Regions from separate parts of the Tissierella pigra genome, predicted to be linked through region 1. Evidence: riboswitches for the same ligand, from Rfam matches in the RefSeq annotation. Region 1 holds a riboswitch; each other region holds the start of a gene.

Region 1 (5,624 bases):
AAAGCAAAGTTGAGATAGTAAAGGATTTTATATTTAGAGAAATTAAGGATGGGCGAATAAAAAATGGTCAGCGGCTTCCCAGTTGCAGAGAAGTATCTTCATATCTTTCTATCAATAAAATAACTGTAAATAAAGCATATAACGAACTTGAAAGAGAGCATAAAGTATATAGTATTCCCCGTGGAGGTTTTTACTTGGTTGATTCTGAAGAAAGTTTAAAAGTAGTACAGAAAGAGGTTGATTTCAGGACAGTTAAGCCAGATGAAAAACTTATTCCATATAGGGAATTTACTCATGTAATGAATAAGGCAGTTGATATGTATAAAAATACATTGTTTGGATATGAATCTAGTGGAGGACTATCTTCTTTAAGGGATACATTGAAGTATGAATTCCAGAAGGATGGAATATATACTACTGCTGAAAGGATAATAGTTACCCATGGAGCCCAACAAGCCATAGGGCTAGTGTTCCAATATCTATTTAGGAAAAGTAAAGGTAAATTACTTGTTGAATCTCCTACATACAATCTTGCTTTAAAATTGGCAGATCATTTAGGGATTGATATTATGGGAATTGAAAGGAGGGTTGATGGTTTTGACTATAACGAAATGGAAATGATATTTAAGTCAGGTGAAATTACTGCCTTTTATATTATACCAAGACATCATAATCCCACAGGTTATACTCTTTCTGAAAAAGACAAACAGAAAATTGCCGAACTCTCTTTTAAATATAATGTGTTTATTATAGAAGATGACTATTTAGCAGATATAGGCTCAAAAAAAGGTTCCATGCCAATACATTATTATGATATAAGGAAAAGTACTATTTATATACGAAGCTTTTCAAAAGCTTTCATGCCTGGAATAAGAATGGGGGCAGCAGTACTTCCAGAGTCCATGATTGAAGAAGTGATTAATATTAAGCATATTAGTGATTTGAATACATCAAAAATTCCACAAGCAGCACTGGATATTTTCATAAAATCAGGAATGTATGAAAAACATATTAAAAAGGTGAAAAAATCTTATGAAACCAAACTTAAGAAGGCATCTGAAATTGTTAAATCATTAAGCTCACTAGATTCCAGTTGGTATGTTCCAGAGCATGGAATATTCATATGGCTTCATCTTCCTGAAGATATAGAGGCTGTAGAACTTGAAAAGAAACTTAAAGATCATGGGATTTTGGTAAAAACAGCATTAGAATTCTTCCCCGAAGAATGGTTTGAAAAGAAAAATCGGAAGGATTGCAACTACATAAGGCTTTGTATATCTGGTGTTCCAGAAGAAAATATAGATGCTTTGGCTACTATAATTTCAGTTATGGAAGCTGAATAACTATGTGTACAAGTAAATCAAGGGATGAAGTTTAATTAAGCCTCATCCCTAAATATGGTATATGTTTTTAAATATTACTTCTTTACTATTTTATACTTTGAGGGACTTTGTCCATAGTCCTTTCTTCAACGTATATATCTATACTATTATTAAAAGTATCTTTATACTCTTTCAATTTTTCTTGTGCTTCTTTATCTGAATTATATTGACCCAGTTCATATAAGTATGTTTCATTGCTATCTTTTAAAATTCTAAGGTCTTCTATTTCAAATAACATTTCTTCAAGAAAAGCAAATTCTTCTCCTTTTTCATAAGAACTAGTTCTTATGGAATATATTTTTTGTTCTGAAGTTTTTTCTGTATTTTTTGAAATTTGTATTTTTATATAAGCAGGATTTTTATATTCCTCTACTTTGAAATCAATTGGTTGATTAAATACTATGTTGAATCTTTGTGCAGAGTCATCTAAAGTCATTAATTCATAGATATCTTGGATATATTCACTCTTTTTTAACTCTTCAAAGTACTTATTGGCAGAAAGACCTCTTGCACCAGATATAGAAAATGTCATTGTAAAAGGTGCTTCCTTATAATCCACATTAAAAAATGGTGCAATTTCTTGGTTTTCTTTATTAAAGCCATCAAAGTTTATTGTGATAATATCAGAATCTTTTTTTTGGTCTAGAGATATAAAATTTACATCAATGCCGTCAGTTATTTTACCTCCTTGAGAACTTCCATTATTAAATTGAAGTATATTAACTAGTGTGCCTAAAACGGGAACACCTTCAAGACTATTTGCAAAGGATGGGGAAATGTTTATACTAAGAGTAAATATTCCAACTGCCGCAGCTACTGATATAAAGCTATTAATTATTTTTTTCTTGCTTTTATTATTTTTTTTCATATAATTCTCTCCCTTTATTATTGAATTGTTAATTGTATCGTTTAAGGCATCAGGTATTTTTATATCTGAATAAATTTTTTTCAAATCATCAATATTATTATTCAAAATCTTCGCCCTCCTTAAGTTCTATTTTCAAAAGTTCTATTGCCTTATAAAGCCTAGTTTTTACTGTACTTAAAGGAAGTTCTAGAATTTCAGCTATTTCTTTCAACTTTAAGTTCTGAGAGTATCTTAATATTATGACAATTTTATAATTATGGTCTAACTTTTCTAAGGCTTCTTTTAAGTCAATGGATTCCACAATATCATTTTTTTCATTATTTAAACTTTCTATAGTCTTATTATCTAGATATAAAATTCTTTTAGATTTGTTTATAAAATTAATAGCACAATTGATGACTATACGAACGATCCATGTATTAAAATATTCTGGATGTTTTAACTTACTTATTGATATATATGATTTATAGACTGCTTCCCCTATAATATCAAGTGCATCCTGTTCATTGTGTACATAGCTATATGCAATTCTATATAAATCTTCTTTTTTGCTATTTATAAGAAGGCCAAAACTCTCACCATCTCCCTTTATTGCTTTAAGAACTAATTTTTCCAGTATAACCACCTCCTTGAGAATAAAATATGAGCTCATTTTTATTATCTGTCTATTAGACAATTATATAGCTGAAAAAGTTTTATTAAATTATATATTATTTTTATATATGTGATTATTGAATTATATCTTAAAGAGTAATTATACTTTTTTAGATAATTTTTTAAATCTAATATCTGATGATAGTATGACTATAATTGTTGAAGACAGCAATCATTATATAAATAAAGTTAGAGAATAAATTATATTTTGTACCTTGATTATGTTATTATTATAAGATATACTCAATATAGTTAATATTTGCGGGGGGACTAGAAGTAGTTGAGAAGGTAAAACCTGACCCTTTGAACCTGTTGGTTAATACCAACGTAGGGAAGCAAATCACTTACATTATTGTATTTGATTAGGGTGCTTCTCCGTGTAGAGAAGTACCCTATTATTATTTAAGATAGGATTATTAAGTAAAAAATGAATATAGTTAATATTTGCGGGGGGACTAGAAATAGTTGAGAAGGTAAAACCTGACCCTTTGAACCTGTTGGTTAATACCAACGTAGGGAAGCAAATCACTTACATTATTGTATTTGATTAGGGTGCTTCTCCATATAGGGAAGTACCCTAGTTTATTATATATAAAGAAGAAAAGGAGGAGTTTAAATGAAAAAGGTACTTAGTATTGCTGGATCAGATTGTAGTGGAGGTGCTGGTATACAGGCAGATTTAAAAACATTTTCAGCACATGGAGTATTTGGAATGAGTGTCATTGTTTCAGTAGTAGCAGAAAATACCAGCCGTGTTATGGATATACAGGATATTACTCCAGATATGATTGAAAGTCAGATTGATGCAGTATTTGAAGATATTGAAGTTGATGCTGTGAAAATTGGCATGCTGTCTACACAATTTTGCATGGAGGCAGTAGCAAGAAAACTTGAGCAATATAAGCCATGTAATGTTGTAATTGATCCTGTAATGTATGCGAAAAATGGGTGTCCGCTTATGGACCCCGATTCCATAGATACGTTGATTAAAGTTGTACTACCTTATGCTGATTTACTTACACCTAATATTCCAGAAGCTGAGAAGATATCAAATATCAAAATAAGAAACACAGAAGATATGAAAATAGCAGCAAAACTTATTTATGACATGGGATGTAAAAATGTTCTTGTTAAAGGTGGTCATGCTATTGGAGATGCACTGGATATTTTATATGACGGTAAAGAGTTTTATTATTTTAAAACCCAGCGTATAAATACGAAAAATACCCATGGGACAGGTTGCACCTTTTCTTCGGCTATTGCTTCCAATCTTGCACATGGTATGCCTATGTCTATTGCCGTAGAACAGGCTAAAAAATATATTACAACAGCAATAGAACATTCCTTAAATATTGGTAAGGGTAATGGACCAACACACCATTTCTATGACCTATATAAAAATGGTTTGAACATCAAGGAAAGTAAAGGAGATTTGTAATGAAAATGAAAATCAACAGGTGTCTACCTTATCTGTAATGGTAGCTATTGGTTCTATATGCTTTATTATAAATAAAAGAAAGGTTGGGAGTACTAATGAATTACTTAACTAATAATTGTGCAGATTTACTTCATGAAATTAGGATAAAAAGTCCACTCATTCATAATATCACTAATTATGTTACAGTAAATGATTGTGCAAATGCCATCTTGGCAATTGGAGCATCACCTATTATGGCTGATGATGTTGGAGAAGTGGAAGAAGTGGTTTCAATATCTTCCGCTCTTGTAATTAATATAGGAACTTTAAATCAACGAACTGTTGATTCCATGATTAGAGCTGGAAAAAAAGCCAATAAACTTCATATTCCCGTAGTTTTAGATCCTGTTGGAGCAGGAGCGTCCACACTGCGAAACGAAACAACACAAAAAATTCTCTCAGAAATAAAAATAGATGTAATTCGTGGAAATTTATCAGAAATTTCCTTTATAGCTGGACTAAGTGTGTCTACAAAAGGAGTTGATACTTCAAAAGCAGATGAAAAAAATGATGCAGAAGCTATTGCAAAGTCAGTGGCGAATAAATATTCTTGTGTTGTAGGAATTACAGGAGAAGTAGATGTTATTTCAGATGGCATTCGTATTGTTAAAATAACCAACGGCCATAAACTACTTTCTAAAGTAACTGGTACAGGCTGTATGACATCTGCACTTGTAGGTAGTTTCTGTGGTATAACAAAAGATTACTATACAGCAACAGTTACAGGAATTGTTGTAATGGGAATTGCTGGTGAGCTTTCCTTTGTAAAAACTAGAGAAATGGGAACAGGTAGTTTTCATATTGGTATTATTGATGCTTTATCAAATATGAATAGCACATATTTTGTAGAAAGGGTGAAGATAGATGAAACCAAATATTGATTATACACTCTATCTTATAACAGATAGAGAGCTTATGAGTACAGAAAAACTGGAGACTGCTGTAGAACAAGCTATTTTAGGTGGTTGTACTGTAATACAATTGAGAGAAAAAAATTGCTCATCTTTAGAATTTTTTGAAATAGCAATGAAAATAAAGAAAATTACAGATAGATATCAGATTCCATTAATCATTAATGATCGAATTGATATTGCATTAGCAGTTGATGCTGATGGTATACACATTGGTCAAAGTGATATACCTGCAACCATTGCAAGAAAATTGATCGGCGACAATAAAATTCTTGGTGTATCTGTATCTACCCTTGAAGAAGCAATAAAGGCCCAGTCAGATGATGCAGACT
Region 2 (5,624 bases), 540 kb from region 1:
CTACATTAAGTCCCTTAAATACTTCATCTATTCCTTCTCCTATTGATATAGCAACAAAAGAATATGGTTTCTTTGGCTTCGACAACTCTGACTTTAGAAGAATTTCTTCATGCTGATATCTCATGTTGTCGATTTTTATGTCATTTAATTCTCCAAGACTTAAAGCCTTTTGTAGTACTGTCCCTGGATTATTTGTATGAACATGAACTTTTATTAGACCTTCTCCTCCTACTACTAGTAAGGAGTCTCCTTGAACAGATAATTCCTCTCTAAAAGTTTCAATATCTTTATAGTTGGTATTGATTATAAATTCAGTACAATATCCATATTTAATATCATCAGTATCTATATGTTCATGATGAGTACGGTCTTGTTTCTCTATATTTTTCACTTCAGGTTTAATTTCAATATTTTCTATTCCTGCTAAGGCGTTATAGGCCCCTGTTAAGACATATATTAAACCTTTACCTCCAGCATCTACAACTCCCGCTCGTTTCAAAACTGGAAGCATTTCAGGAGTTCTAGCAAGGGCTTTTTCCCCATGTTCTATTACTTTCTTTAGAAAAATTAAAATATCCTTTTCCTGTTTGCTAATGGATATTGCATATTCTCCACACTCTCTAGCTACTGTTAAAATAGTACCCTCTGTTGGTTTCATAACAGCTTTATATGCAGTATCAGATGCTTGTTTAAATGCTTCTGCAATTGTTTTAATATCTGCAGTATCTTTTCCATTCAATCCATTTGCAAATCCACGAAAAAGTTGTGATAAAATAACACCTGAGTTACCTCTAGCTCCCATAAGTGATCCATGGGATGTGGACAATGCTATTTTGCTAACACTATCTTCATCTAAATTAATTCCTTGTTTAATAGCAGAATTTACTGTAAGCGACATATTTGTACCTGTATCTCCATCAGGAACAGGAAAAACATTTAAGGAGTTTACCTCCTCTTTATTATCTTCTAGGAACTTTGCTGCACCTGCTAATGCTTTTTTTAGCATTGCTCCATCTAGAATTTCTATCCTCAATTATAGTACCTCCTTAGACTACTTTCCAACTCTAATGCCTTGTACATGTACGTTTATTTGGTCTATTTTTAGACCTGTTAAATTTTCAATATTAAATTTAACTCTTTCTATTATGTTTTCAGCAACTACAGAAATTCTTACTCCGTACTCTAATATAACATGCAAATCAATTGTCAATTTTTCATCTTTTGTATAGACCTTAATGCCTTTAGCTAAATAATCTGATTTTAACAGTTCAAACAATCCATCTGTCGCATTCTTAGAAGCCATACCTACTATACCATAACTTTCCATTGCTGATATTCCTGCAAGAGTAGCTATGACATTATCATCTATACTAATTACTCCATATTCGGTATTAGTTTTGGCTGACATAAATAATCGCCTCCTTATTTTAAATATGCCATATTTTATATTTTACCCCAAATTTTAAAATAGTTCAACTAAATCATATGATTATAATAATATAATAATACATTTTAGTTGCATTTTTACCGATTATTGTGTTAGAATATAATGTGTTATTATTGAAGTATAAAAATACTTATAAGTATTTTCATATAGTTAAGGAGGTGTTTGGAATGGCGAAAGTTTGTGAAGTATGTGGAAAGGGAAAAGTATTTGGTAACAAAGTTACTTTCTCAAATAAAAAGAGTTCAAGAAGTTGGTCACCTAACATTAGATCTGTAAGAGCTGTTGTTAATGGTGGAACAAAAAAAGTTAATGTTTGTACTAGATGTTTAAGATCTGGATATGTTGAAAGAGCATTATAATTATGTAAAAAATAAAACAAGGCTTCCATTATTATAAAGGAAAGCCTTATTTTATTTTTAGAATCAATCCTCCCATAACAAGCAGCCCTATTCCTATGAATATTAGTAGAACCTCTATGGGTATAAATTTTATAATAATCAATAGTCCTAAAACCGCCAAAGTTATGCCTACTATTTTTTTCATTCTTCTAATATATTTATAACAAAACCATTTCATAAGAACACCCCTAAGTACTTTGATATATTCTATTCATGTACTTAATAAATAGTTACAAAAACTTCAAGGATACATCCTATGTTTAATCTTTTGATATAAATATTAGCGCTTTTCCCTTATGGATTTTAACTATCCCAATATCTTCAACGATTTTATTGCTAATCCCAAGGGTGGAACCAAAAGGAATAAGTTTATTATCCAAGTTATAGAAAAATCCTTTTAAAGATACGATTATTCCAGTATTTGATATAGGTATAACAGAAGTATAATGGCCTTCTAAGTGTTCTATTTCCAGATAGTTATCTGTTAAATAAATTATATTGTTATCATCTACTATATTTGCCTTAATTCCTCTATTATATAAGGTATCAAGTAACAATATACTTGCCATTGTATGGTCTTGTCTCGTTCCTGTTACTCCCATAAGTACGATTTCATCACATCCTCTATCTATTAAATACTCCATAGCTAATTCTGTATCTGTTGAATCCTTAATAGATGAATACTTTTCAATGGGAATGTTTTTATTTACTATATATTCTAAAGTTAACTTACTTATTGAGTCCAAGTCTCCTAAAATCACATTTGGCAGCTTATTTATTTTCATCAGATGTTCCATGCCTCCATCTGCACATATAATATAATCCACTTCATTTATTATTTCTTTTAACCTATTATAATTAGTAATGGTTCCACTTGAAACTATTAATCCCTTCATACTGCACTTCCTTTTGTTATTTTGCTTTTATTGCTTTTTCTAAAGGTTTCCATATAATCGCAATTACTATATAAGAAATAATTAACTCAGGTAAAAGATAGTAAGCGTTATACTGTATTGAATAAATCCAAGGGTTTAAGTCACCTGCATATTCAGCAAAGAATATTACACCTGATAAAACATGGGATAACATTCTACCCAATATTCCCATAAGGACACCTAGAAAAACCCATATATACCCTTTAAATGATTCCTTCTCATTTATATAATATGCAATTCCTGCTAATCCTAATAACCCAAAAGCTAAAGGATAGTCTAAAATAAATTGTAAAGGATGATAAAAATAAGGTTTTAGTATAAATTGTAATATTCCATAAACACCACCTACGGTTACTCCTGGTAATATACCCCAACGAATTGCAAATAACATTATTGGAATCATACTCCCAGCAGTTACTGAACCACCCATCGGTGCTTCATATACCTTAATATAACTTAGTATGGTTGCTAATGCAATCATCATACCACCTTCTGTCAACATCTTTACACTCCATCTTTTTTGCATTAAAATTCCTCCTTTAAATAAATAGACCCATTGCCAACAATAGGTAATGGGTATTTAAAGGCTAATACACACTTCCCTACGCTGGCATTATCCAGGTCAGGTCATAAGGGTCGGGATAAATCCGCTCTCAGCCTTTTGGCTCCCCTAGTGCTAAAATTTTTCTATTCAATTGATTACATTATATCATAGAATATAATTTTTACAACTCTTTAAATTCTTTAGTTCGCTTTTCTACGTCTTCAGCTCCAAATATGTCAGAACCAGCTACTAATAAGTCAGCTCCACAATCTAGGATTTCCCTGGCATTGCCAAGCTTTACTCCCCCGTCAACTTGAATTATAATATCTAGACCTTTATTATCAATAATTTGTCTTAGTTTTCTTATTTTATCTTTCATTGCTTCAATAAAAGATTGACCACCAAATCCAGGATTTACAGTCATAATAAGTACTAAGTCTATATCATCTAAAATATACTCTATATTCTCTAATGGAGTAGCAGGATTCAACGAAACACCTGCCATAACACCATAAGATTTTATCTCCTGTATAGTTCTATGAAGATGAATAGTTGCCTCTTCATGCACTGTAATTAAATCTGCTCCTGCATCTACAAAGTCTTTAATATATCTTTCAGGTCTATCTATCATTAAATGTACATCAAAGGGAAGTTTAGTTACCTTTCTCAAGCTTTTTATAACTGGAGGTCCAAAGGTAATATTGGGAACATAGATTCCATCCATTACATCTAGGTGAAGATAGTCTGCACCACCATTTTCTACTTTTTCTATATCTTCTTTTAAATTAGCAAAATCTGCTGAAAGTAACGAAGGTGCGATTTTAGCCATTTTAGTACCTCCTTATATTTTTTATCTCTTCTAAAAAAAGCAAATAATTTTCATATCTATCTTTTGAAATATTTCCTTTTTCTACTTGATTTTTTACTTCACAATCTGGCTCATTTCCATGTAGGCAACTAATAAATCTACACTTTTGTCCATATTCTCTTATTTCTCTAAAATATTCCCTAAGTTCAGATTCTTCTTCAATAAAATCCACATTTAAAGAGCTAAATCCAGGTGAATCTAAAACAAAGGTATTATCATCTAACTCTAATAGCTCCACATGTCTAGTAGTATGTTTACCTCTTTTAGTTTTAGCACTTACATCTCCAGTTTCTAGTTTGAAATTTTTGTTTACTTCATTTAAAAGTGAAGATTTGCCTGCTCCTGAAGGACCTGCAAAAACTGAAATATTGTTATTTAGTGTATCTTTTAATTCTTCTATACCAATATGATTTATTGCGCTTGTCATAATCACTTTATATCCAGCTGTCTCATATATGTTTTTAAGCCTGGATCCCTTATCTAAATCTAAATCAGATTTATTTAGACATATGGTGACTTCCAGATTTTCATATTCTGCCATTAAAAGAAATCTGTCTAAAAGCCATGTATTAATATCTGGTTTTTTTATACTCATAACTATAATGGCTTGAGTAATATTTGCTACTGGAGGTCTTAGTAGTTGCGAATTCCTTGGATAGATTTCTTCTATATATCCTGTCTTATCTTCATCACTTATTCTAATCCTTACTTTATCTCCAATTAAAGGAGTTAGATTTTCTTCTCTGAATACTCCTCTCGCTCTACATTCAATTATATTATCTTCTGTTTTTACATAGTAAAAACCACCGACACCTTTTACTATTATTCCCTTTAGCATAAACTCCTCCTATTCATTTTTAGGAATGGTATCTTGATACATATCATCATAGTATACTTCAAACTGAGAACCTTTTTTCCCTTGAAGGGTTAGAGTAACTATACCTTCATCTGCTTTATATGTTTTTTCATGAACAATTTTACTAATTCCTTCTTGAATTCTTATGATTTTTATCCTAGTTTCCTCTCTATCTTGATGGAGAGTCAAGGTAAATGTTATTGGACTTTCTTTATTTCCTGATTCATTGTTATCATCATTATCACCATTATCATTATCTGTATCACCAATTGGACCACTGCTTACATATAAATCTACAGCTGTTTTAGTCTCTAAAGTCGTTCCTTGATTGTAACTTTGCCAAATAACTATTCCCTTTTCTAAATTATCATTTGGCTCTTCTCTTACTTCTCCTACTACAAGACCTAGCTTGACTATATCTTTCTTTACTTCTTCAATGTTTTTTCCTGTGTATTTTGGCATAATTACAGATTTGACTTCTTCACCTTGACTTATTATTAAGGTAATTCTAGTACCTGTTTCTACACTTTCTCCACTATTTGGTTCTTGTCTAATTACTGTATTTTCAGGCACTGT
Region 3 (5,624 bases), 2.1 Mb from region 1:
AAAAATTTCTTCACCATCTAGATTTATCTCTCCACTATCTTTTAATGTTTGACCAGATATTAGATTTAATAATGTGGTCTTACCTACTCCATTTCTTCCAAGTAATCCATAAATCTTATTTTCCTCAATGTTTAAATCAATATCTGTAAGAACTTTAGATTTTCCATAGGACTTGTTTAATTTCTTTACCTCAATCACACTATTCCCCTCCTTTATATTCTTCAACAAATTCTGCAATTTCTTCTTTAGTTATTTCAAGCCTGTTGGCTTCTTCCATTATATTTGGTAATATTTCTTTAAAAAACAAACTTTGCCTCTTTTTAATTATCTTCTTCCTAGCACCTTCTGCTACAAACATACCAATACCTCTTTTCTTGTACAAAATCCCTTCATCAACTAAGATATTTAGTCCCTTTCCAGCAGTGGCTGGATTAATTTGATAAATCTTTGCAAATTGATTTGTAGAAGGCGATTGTTCTTCTTCATTTAGATGCCCCATTAAAATATCATTTTCTATTATTTCTGCTATTTGTATATAAATAGATTTATCTGAATTTAAATCTAACAACTGAACCCCTCCTTATTTATATGTTGATTGGTTAGTTAGTTATGTAACTAAGTATATATGTATTTTGAATTTTTGTCAATATCTTTTCTAAATATTATAAAATTCTTCTTGACATTATTTATCTTTACATTTATAATTAATTTGTAATCATTACAACTTAGTAATAATTATTGTTATATGGCATTATATATTTAAAGGATGTGAAAAGATGAATGAAACCTTTGAAGATTTAGTAAATGAGTTAAAGAATAAAAATATCCGTCTTTCTCACCAAAGGTTAAAGGTTTTAGAGTATCTAAACAATAATAGAACCCATCCAACTGTTGATGAGATTTTTAAAGATTTACAAAAGGAAATTCCCACATTATCAAAAACAACTATTTATAATACATTAAATGCCTTAGTAGACAGCGATTTAGTAAAAGTTTTAACTATAGAGGATAATGAAGCTCGTTATGATAGTACTACTAAAGATCATGGACATTTTAAATGTAGTTCTTGTAAAAAGATATTTGATTTTCAAATAGACTTCGATTCATTAGAAATAAAAGAATTGGATAATTTTAAAATCCATAATAAGGATATGTATTTTAAAGGACTATGTTCAAATTGTAGTAAAGTTAATTAGTTTAATATTTAAAAAAATATAAAATATAAAATTAGGGGGAAAAACAAATGGAAAACAACAAAACTATTAAAAATCTTATGGAAGCATTTGCTGGAGAATCTCAAGCAAATAGAAAGTACTTAGCGTATTCAGAAAAAGCTGAATCAGAAGGAAAAATAAATGCTGCAAAATTATTTAAGGCAGCAGCTGATGCTGAAACTATTCATGCTCTTAGACATTTCAAAGTAGCAGGTAATGTTGGAACAACTGCTGAAAACCTTGAAGATGGAGTAAATGGTGAAACTTTTGAATTTGAAACTATGTATCCACCTTTTGTAGAAATTGCTGAAGCTGAAGGTAATAAAGCAGCAGTACAAACATTTACTTATGCCATGGAAGCTGAAAGAGTTCATGCAAAATTATATCAAGAAGCTTTAGATAATCTAGACAGCGAAGAAGAAGTTTTCTACTATCTATGTCCTGTTTGTGGAAACATTGAAAAATTCGTACCAGAAAAATGTAGTATTTGTAATGTAGCTGGTTCAAAATTTATTAAATATTAATATAAGCTAATTTTAAATTAATCAAAAAGACAGAGAAAATCCTCTGTCTTTTTATTATTTAACTTTAAAAAAAATTAAAGCATAATTCCTATATTTGTTAATGGCTTTTCATTTCAAATCATCTATATTAGTAATATAAACCTTCAAAACATTGGTTTTGGCAATCAATTTCAGTAAAAAATATCCACTAATTCCGCCAACTAAAGAACTTAGAATAAATGGACCTACAAAAAATATTAATGTACTCTCTTTTCCCAAAAAGTACTTGGCTATAGAGTAAGAAACTACTGCACCAATTATACCAGTTCCAACTACTTCACCTATAATGGCATAGATTGACTTATTAGTGTTTCTATACAATATTCCAGCTAAAAATGCCCCAATCATACTACCAGGAAATGCTAGTAAGGAACCAGTACCTAATAGATTTCTTATTAATGAAATAAGAAAAGCAACTGCAATTCCATACCAAGGTCCAAATAATACTGCCATTATTACGTTTATCACATGTTGTACAGGAAATACCTTTGCGATTCCTAAAGGAATATAAATAATATTGGAACTTACCACTCCAATTCCTATTAGTAAAGAAGATAGGGTTAGCTTTCTCAAATTCACGATATCACCTCCTTATAGAAAACAAAAAAAGCACAAATCCATGTAGGACTTGCGCTGAATTAAACATATAAATAAATGCTAAATCTTTACACTTCCCTACGCTAGTATTACCCAGATCAGGTTAAGGGATTAAAGACTTTATAGGGTCTTTTTCTCAGCTAGCCTTTCTAGCACTCCCAGTGAATAATTTTTATTTAGTTTTCAAATATATGAAAATAATATCACAATTAAATTTAATAATCAATTTAAACCTTATTTTTTATAAAAGTAACCCTTTATACTGAAAAAACAATATAATAAGATTTCTTTCCTATTTCACCAATATATTTGGTAATGTATAATAGTCTGTAAGTCCAGATATTATATTATTTTTTCCTATTCTAGTATAAATACCTGCAAATTTTTCCTTATACATAAAAAGTCCAACTATAGATCTAAACTCCTCTACTTTTATCTCATTATCTTCAAATAAAATATGTTCTCTAGTGAAAGGTGTAAAGAATTCTTGATATAAATAATCTTTATTAAAGGAGTCATCTAGTCTTTTCTTCCACTCATCTTGTGTTAAATCTCTGCCTGCATATACGCCTTGGGAAGCATTTAAATCTAAAGGTTTCATTATATATTTATCTTTATTGTTCAAGACTTCATTATAGACCTTATTATCTCCCTTAAATAGTCCAGTAACAGGTATATGATTCTTCACAAATTTTCTTTCTTCCTCTGATAAAAATTCCAGTGTATCTTCATCATGTAATATCTTAAATATTATTTTATTGTGTACTACTTGAGACCTGATGGAACTAAAAGAGTGGTTTTTATAGTTTTTAATAGTCTTAAAATGGCTATATTGCAACATTGTGTGTCTAAGATAGTTTTTTATAGTTTAACCAAGTCGATTTCAAATTGGCTAATTTTTGGCTAAATATTTCAAAGGAGGAATAAAAGATGACTGGAGATGTATACGATTATAATGAATACAGAATCTATATTATGTCAGGAGAAAAAAGAATAATAATCAATTTTGAAGATGGAGAATATGAGTATTGGAGAAAAAACGGATTACCCTTTAACAGAGGTATTGAGTTTGATTATGATAAGAAAAAGATAATTAAATTTTATTAAAAGAAATAGGACCTTAATGGTCCTTTTCTATTGTTATTTTTTCTCCATCAAATGATAAAATAACTTCTCTACTTTCTTCCGTTATTCCTAATTTATTCATCCATGCATTAGGCAATATCAGTCTATATCCTACTGCCTCTCTAGAAGCTGTACCTCCTTTTTTGTTTATGCTTATTTTTGCTATTCTAGTCTCTGTATTTAGGCTTTTAGCAATTTTAGCATTTCTTTCATCAGCTTCATATTCTCTGATGAAATTTTCTATTTTAGCCTCCCAATCATCATCCTGAGATTCACATATCATTCCTAGATATGATTCATCTTTGTGTTCATCTAGTGTCTTTATATCTAAATGAATTTTCTCATCCTCATGATAATAGTAGTACGTGAATAAATTTGTTTGTATTTGGTCTATGTTTTTATTCCAAATCATCTTAATCTCTCCCTCTATTTTATAATTTGCACTTTTTCGCCGGTTTCAGCAAATCTGTTTCTAATCATTTCGTCAATGTATAGTTTCTTGATGATTGGAAGTATAACTTCACTTCTAGTTTCTATATACCATTTTGCATCTGTTTTTGTTTCTAGCATATAGTTTTTCATTTCTGTCACAATTTCCGGGGTGATGGCAATGTTTGTGTCTGATAATGATATTCTAGCATTTGGAGAAAGTTTCGTATTCATGTCTATATATACTCCCCTATCTGCTACTTCTAACTTTTCAAATTTTTCTATAAGGTCTTTTCTGATGTCGTTTGCCCAAGCTATTTGTTTTGGTGTTCCTGTTAATTCTTTTAACATTTCCTTTTCCTCCATTTCTAGGAGGTAGCTTAAACTTAATCCGAATTGTGCTTGGTAGTCTACTCCGTATTTTTCTACCATTTCTCTTGTCATTTTATGAGCTTCTATAAACATCTTTTTCATTCTGCTACCTCCTCGTTTTTTTATTTTTATTTCCTTTTCTTAATTATATTATATACCATTGGACACCAATAGTCAACACTTATTTATAAATTATTTGAAATTATTTTTAATGCCACAACCATTGAAAACACTATTCCTAGTCGATTTATTGTAAATTATTATAAAAATATTTCAAATAAAAATAAAAAAGACTAGAATTAATCTAGTCTTAAATTACTTATAATATAAATTCTAAATTATATTTCTTTAATAAATTAGAAAGACTATTATATGTAATCAATATTCCTACAGCATATCCTATCGTAAATGCTATAATTATTGCTATTATATACTTTTTATTCTCTATTATCTTCTCTTTCATAGAATCACCTCAATATATAATTCTATAAATCTTTTAAAAATCCTTCTATTACATAAAACTTACTTCTAAGCCTTTAATCCCTCTGTATAGATGTTTTATATATGTAAGACACCTATTCTATTATTATGTATATTTCCTATCCTCTGTACGTCAATAAATCGGTCAAAATTAAGCGAATGGACGTTTCTGCAAAAAATAAAAAAAGACCCTAGATTTACTCTAGAGCCTTGCCATATCTATATAATATTGTAATAAATCTTTCTAATGAAATAGGTTCTTTGGGATTAGTTCCATCAGTAAGATTATTTTTCATTCCCCATTCCATAGCTTCTACTGCCCATGGACTACAATCTAGTTCTTTAGTTTTCTCAATATATTTAATTCCTAAGTAATTGAGAATCCCTTTTGCTACTGCTAAGGCTAATTCATCTTGTCTATCTTTTAAGATTTTACCATCATCAACATTAGTAATAAAAGCTAATTCTACTAAAGCACTTGGCATATTACTTTGTCTTAATACTGCAAAATTAGCTGTTTTTATTCCTCTGTCTGATGTATAAACTTTACTTTGAATTATACTATCCTGGATACATTTTGCTAAAGCAGTACCTTTAGTGCTATTAGGATAGCTAAATGTCTCTACACCTTTAGCATTTATGTTTTCAGCAGCATTACAATGTATAGATACAAATATATCTGCATTAGCTTTATTTGCTAAATTGGTACGTTCTGATAGTTCTAAGAATACATCTGTGGTCCTTGAATATATCACTTCTATATTATGTCTTTTTAGTATTTCTCCTACTTTTAATGTTACTGATAATGCTATATCTTTTTCTCTTAATCCATTACCTAATGCTC

The links. Region 1 has a riboswitch for thiamine pyrophosphate ahead of thiD (bifunctional hydroxymethylpyrimidine kinase/phosphomethylpyrimidine kinase). Riboswitches for the same ligand answer to the same signal wherever they lie in the genome.
Region 2: linked by a shared signal. The riboswitch ahead of thiT (energy-coupled thiamine transporter ThiT) and the one ahead of thiD (bifunctional hydroxymethylpyrimidine kinase/phosphomethylpyrimidine kinase) in region 1 are both predicted to bind thiamine pyrophosphate.
Region 3: linked by a shared signal. The riboswitch ahead of thiW (energy coupling factor transporter S component ThiW) and the one ahead of thiD (bifunctional hydroxymethylpyrimidine kinase/phosphomethylpyrimidine kinase) in region 1 are both predicted to bind thiamine pyrophosphate.

Annotation. Positions count from the first base shown of each region.
Region 1 covers NZ_JAHLPJ010000001.1:2,340,005-2,345,628, reverse strand. Annotated here, with positions in the region: gene KQI41_RS11450 (aminotransferase-like domain-containing protein) at 1-1,343, shown strand, start outside; gene KQI41_RS11445 (DUF4179 domain-containing protein) at 1,429-2,355, opposite strand; gene KQI41_RS11440 (sigma-70 family RNA polymerase sigma factor) at 2,348-2,902, opposite strand; TPP riboswitch at 3,158-3,256, shown strand; TPP riboswitch at 3,343-3,441, shown strand; gene thiD (bifunctional hydroxymethylpyrimidine kinase/phosphomethylpyrimidine kinase) at 3,521-4,342, shown strand; gene thiM (hydroxyethylthiazole kinase) at 4,438-5,262, shown strand; gene thiE (thiamine phosphate synthase) at 5,246-5,624, shown strand, end outside.
Region 2 covers NZ_JAHLPJ010000001.1:1,799,632-1,805,255, reverse strand. Annotated here, with positions in the region: gene KQI41_RS08760 (DAK2 domain-containing protein) at 1-1,033, opposite strand, end outside; gene KQI41_RS08755 (Asp23/Gls24 family envelope stress response protein) at 1,052-1,408, opposite strand; gene rpmB (50S ribosomal protein L28) at 1,615-1,806, shown strand; gene KQI41_RS08745 (hypothetical protein) at 1,853-2,023, opposite strand; gene KQI41_RS08740 (thiamine diphosphokinase) at 2,106-2,741, opposite strand; gene thiT (energy-coupled thiamine transporter ThiT) at 2,758-3,306, opposite strand; TPP riboswitch at 3,363-3,462, opposite strand; gene rpe (ribulose-phosphate 3-epimerase) at 3,506-4,153, opposite strand; gene rsgA (ribosome small subunit-dependent GTPase A) at 4,155-5,030, opposite strand; gene pknB (Stk1 family PASTA domain-containing Ser/Thr kinase) at 5,040-5,624, opposite strand, start outside.
Region 3 covers NZ_JAHLPJ010000001.1:238,557-244,180, reverse strand. Annotated here, with positions in the region: gene KQI41_RS01325 (ATP-binding cassette domain-containing protein) at 1-198, opposite strand, end outside; gene KQI41_RS01320 (GntR family transcriptional regulator) at 200-568, opposite strand; gene KQI41_RS01315 (Fur family transcriptional regulator) at 777-1,196, shown strand; gene KQI41_RS01310 (rubrerythrin family protein) at 1,244-1,738, shown strand; gene thiW (energy coupling factor transporter S component ThiW) at 1,847-2,356, opposite strand; TPP riboswitch at 2,433-2,544, opposite strand; gene KQI41_RS01300 (hypothetical protein) at 2,667-3,062, opposite strand; gene KQI41_RS01295 (hypothetical protein) at 3,305-3,481, shown strand; gene KQI41_RS01290 (hypothetical protein) at 3,495-3,911, opposite strand; gene KQI41_RS01285 (hypothetical protein) at 3,926-4,402, opposite strand; gene KQI41_RS01280 (hypothetical protein) at 4,620-4,763, opposite strand; gene KQI41_RS01275 (N-acetylmuramoyl-L-alanine amidase family protein) at 4,978-5,624, opposite strand, start outside.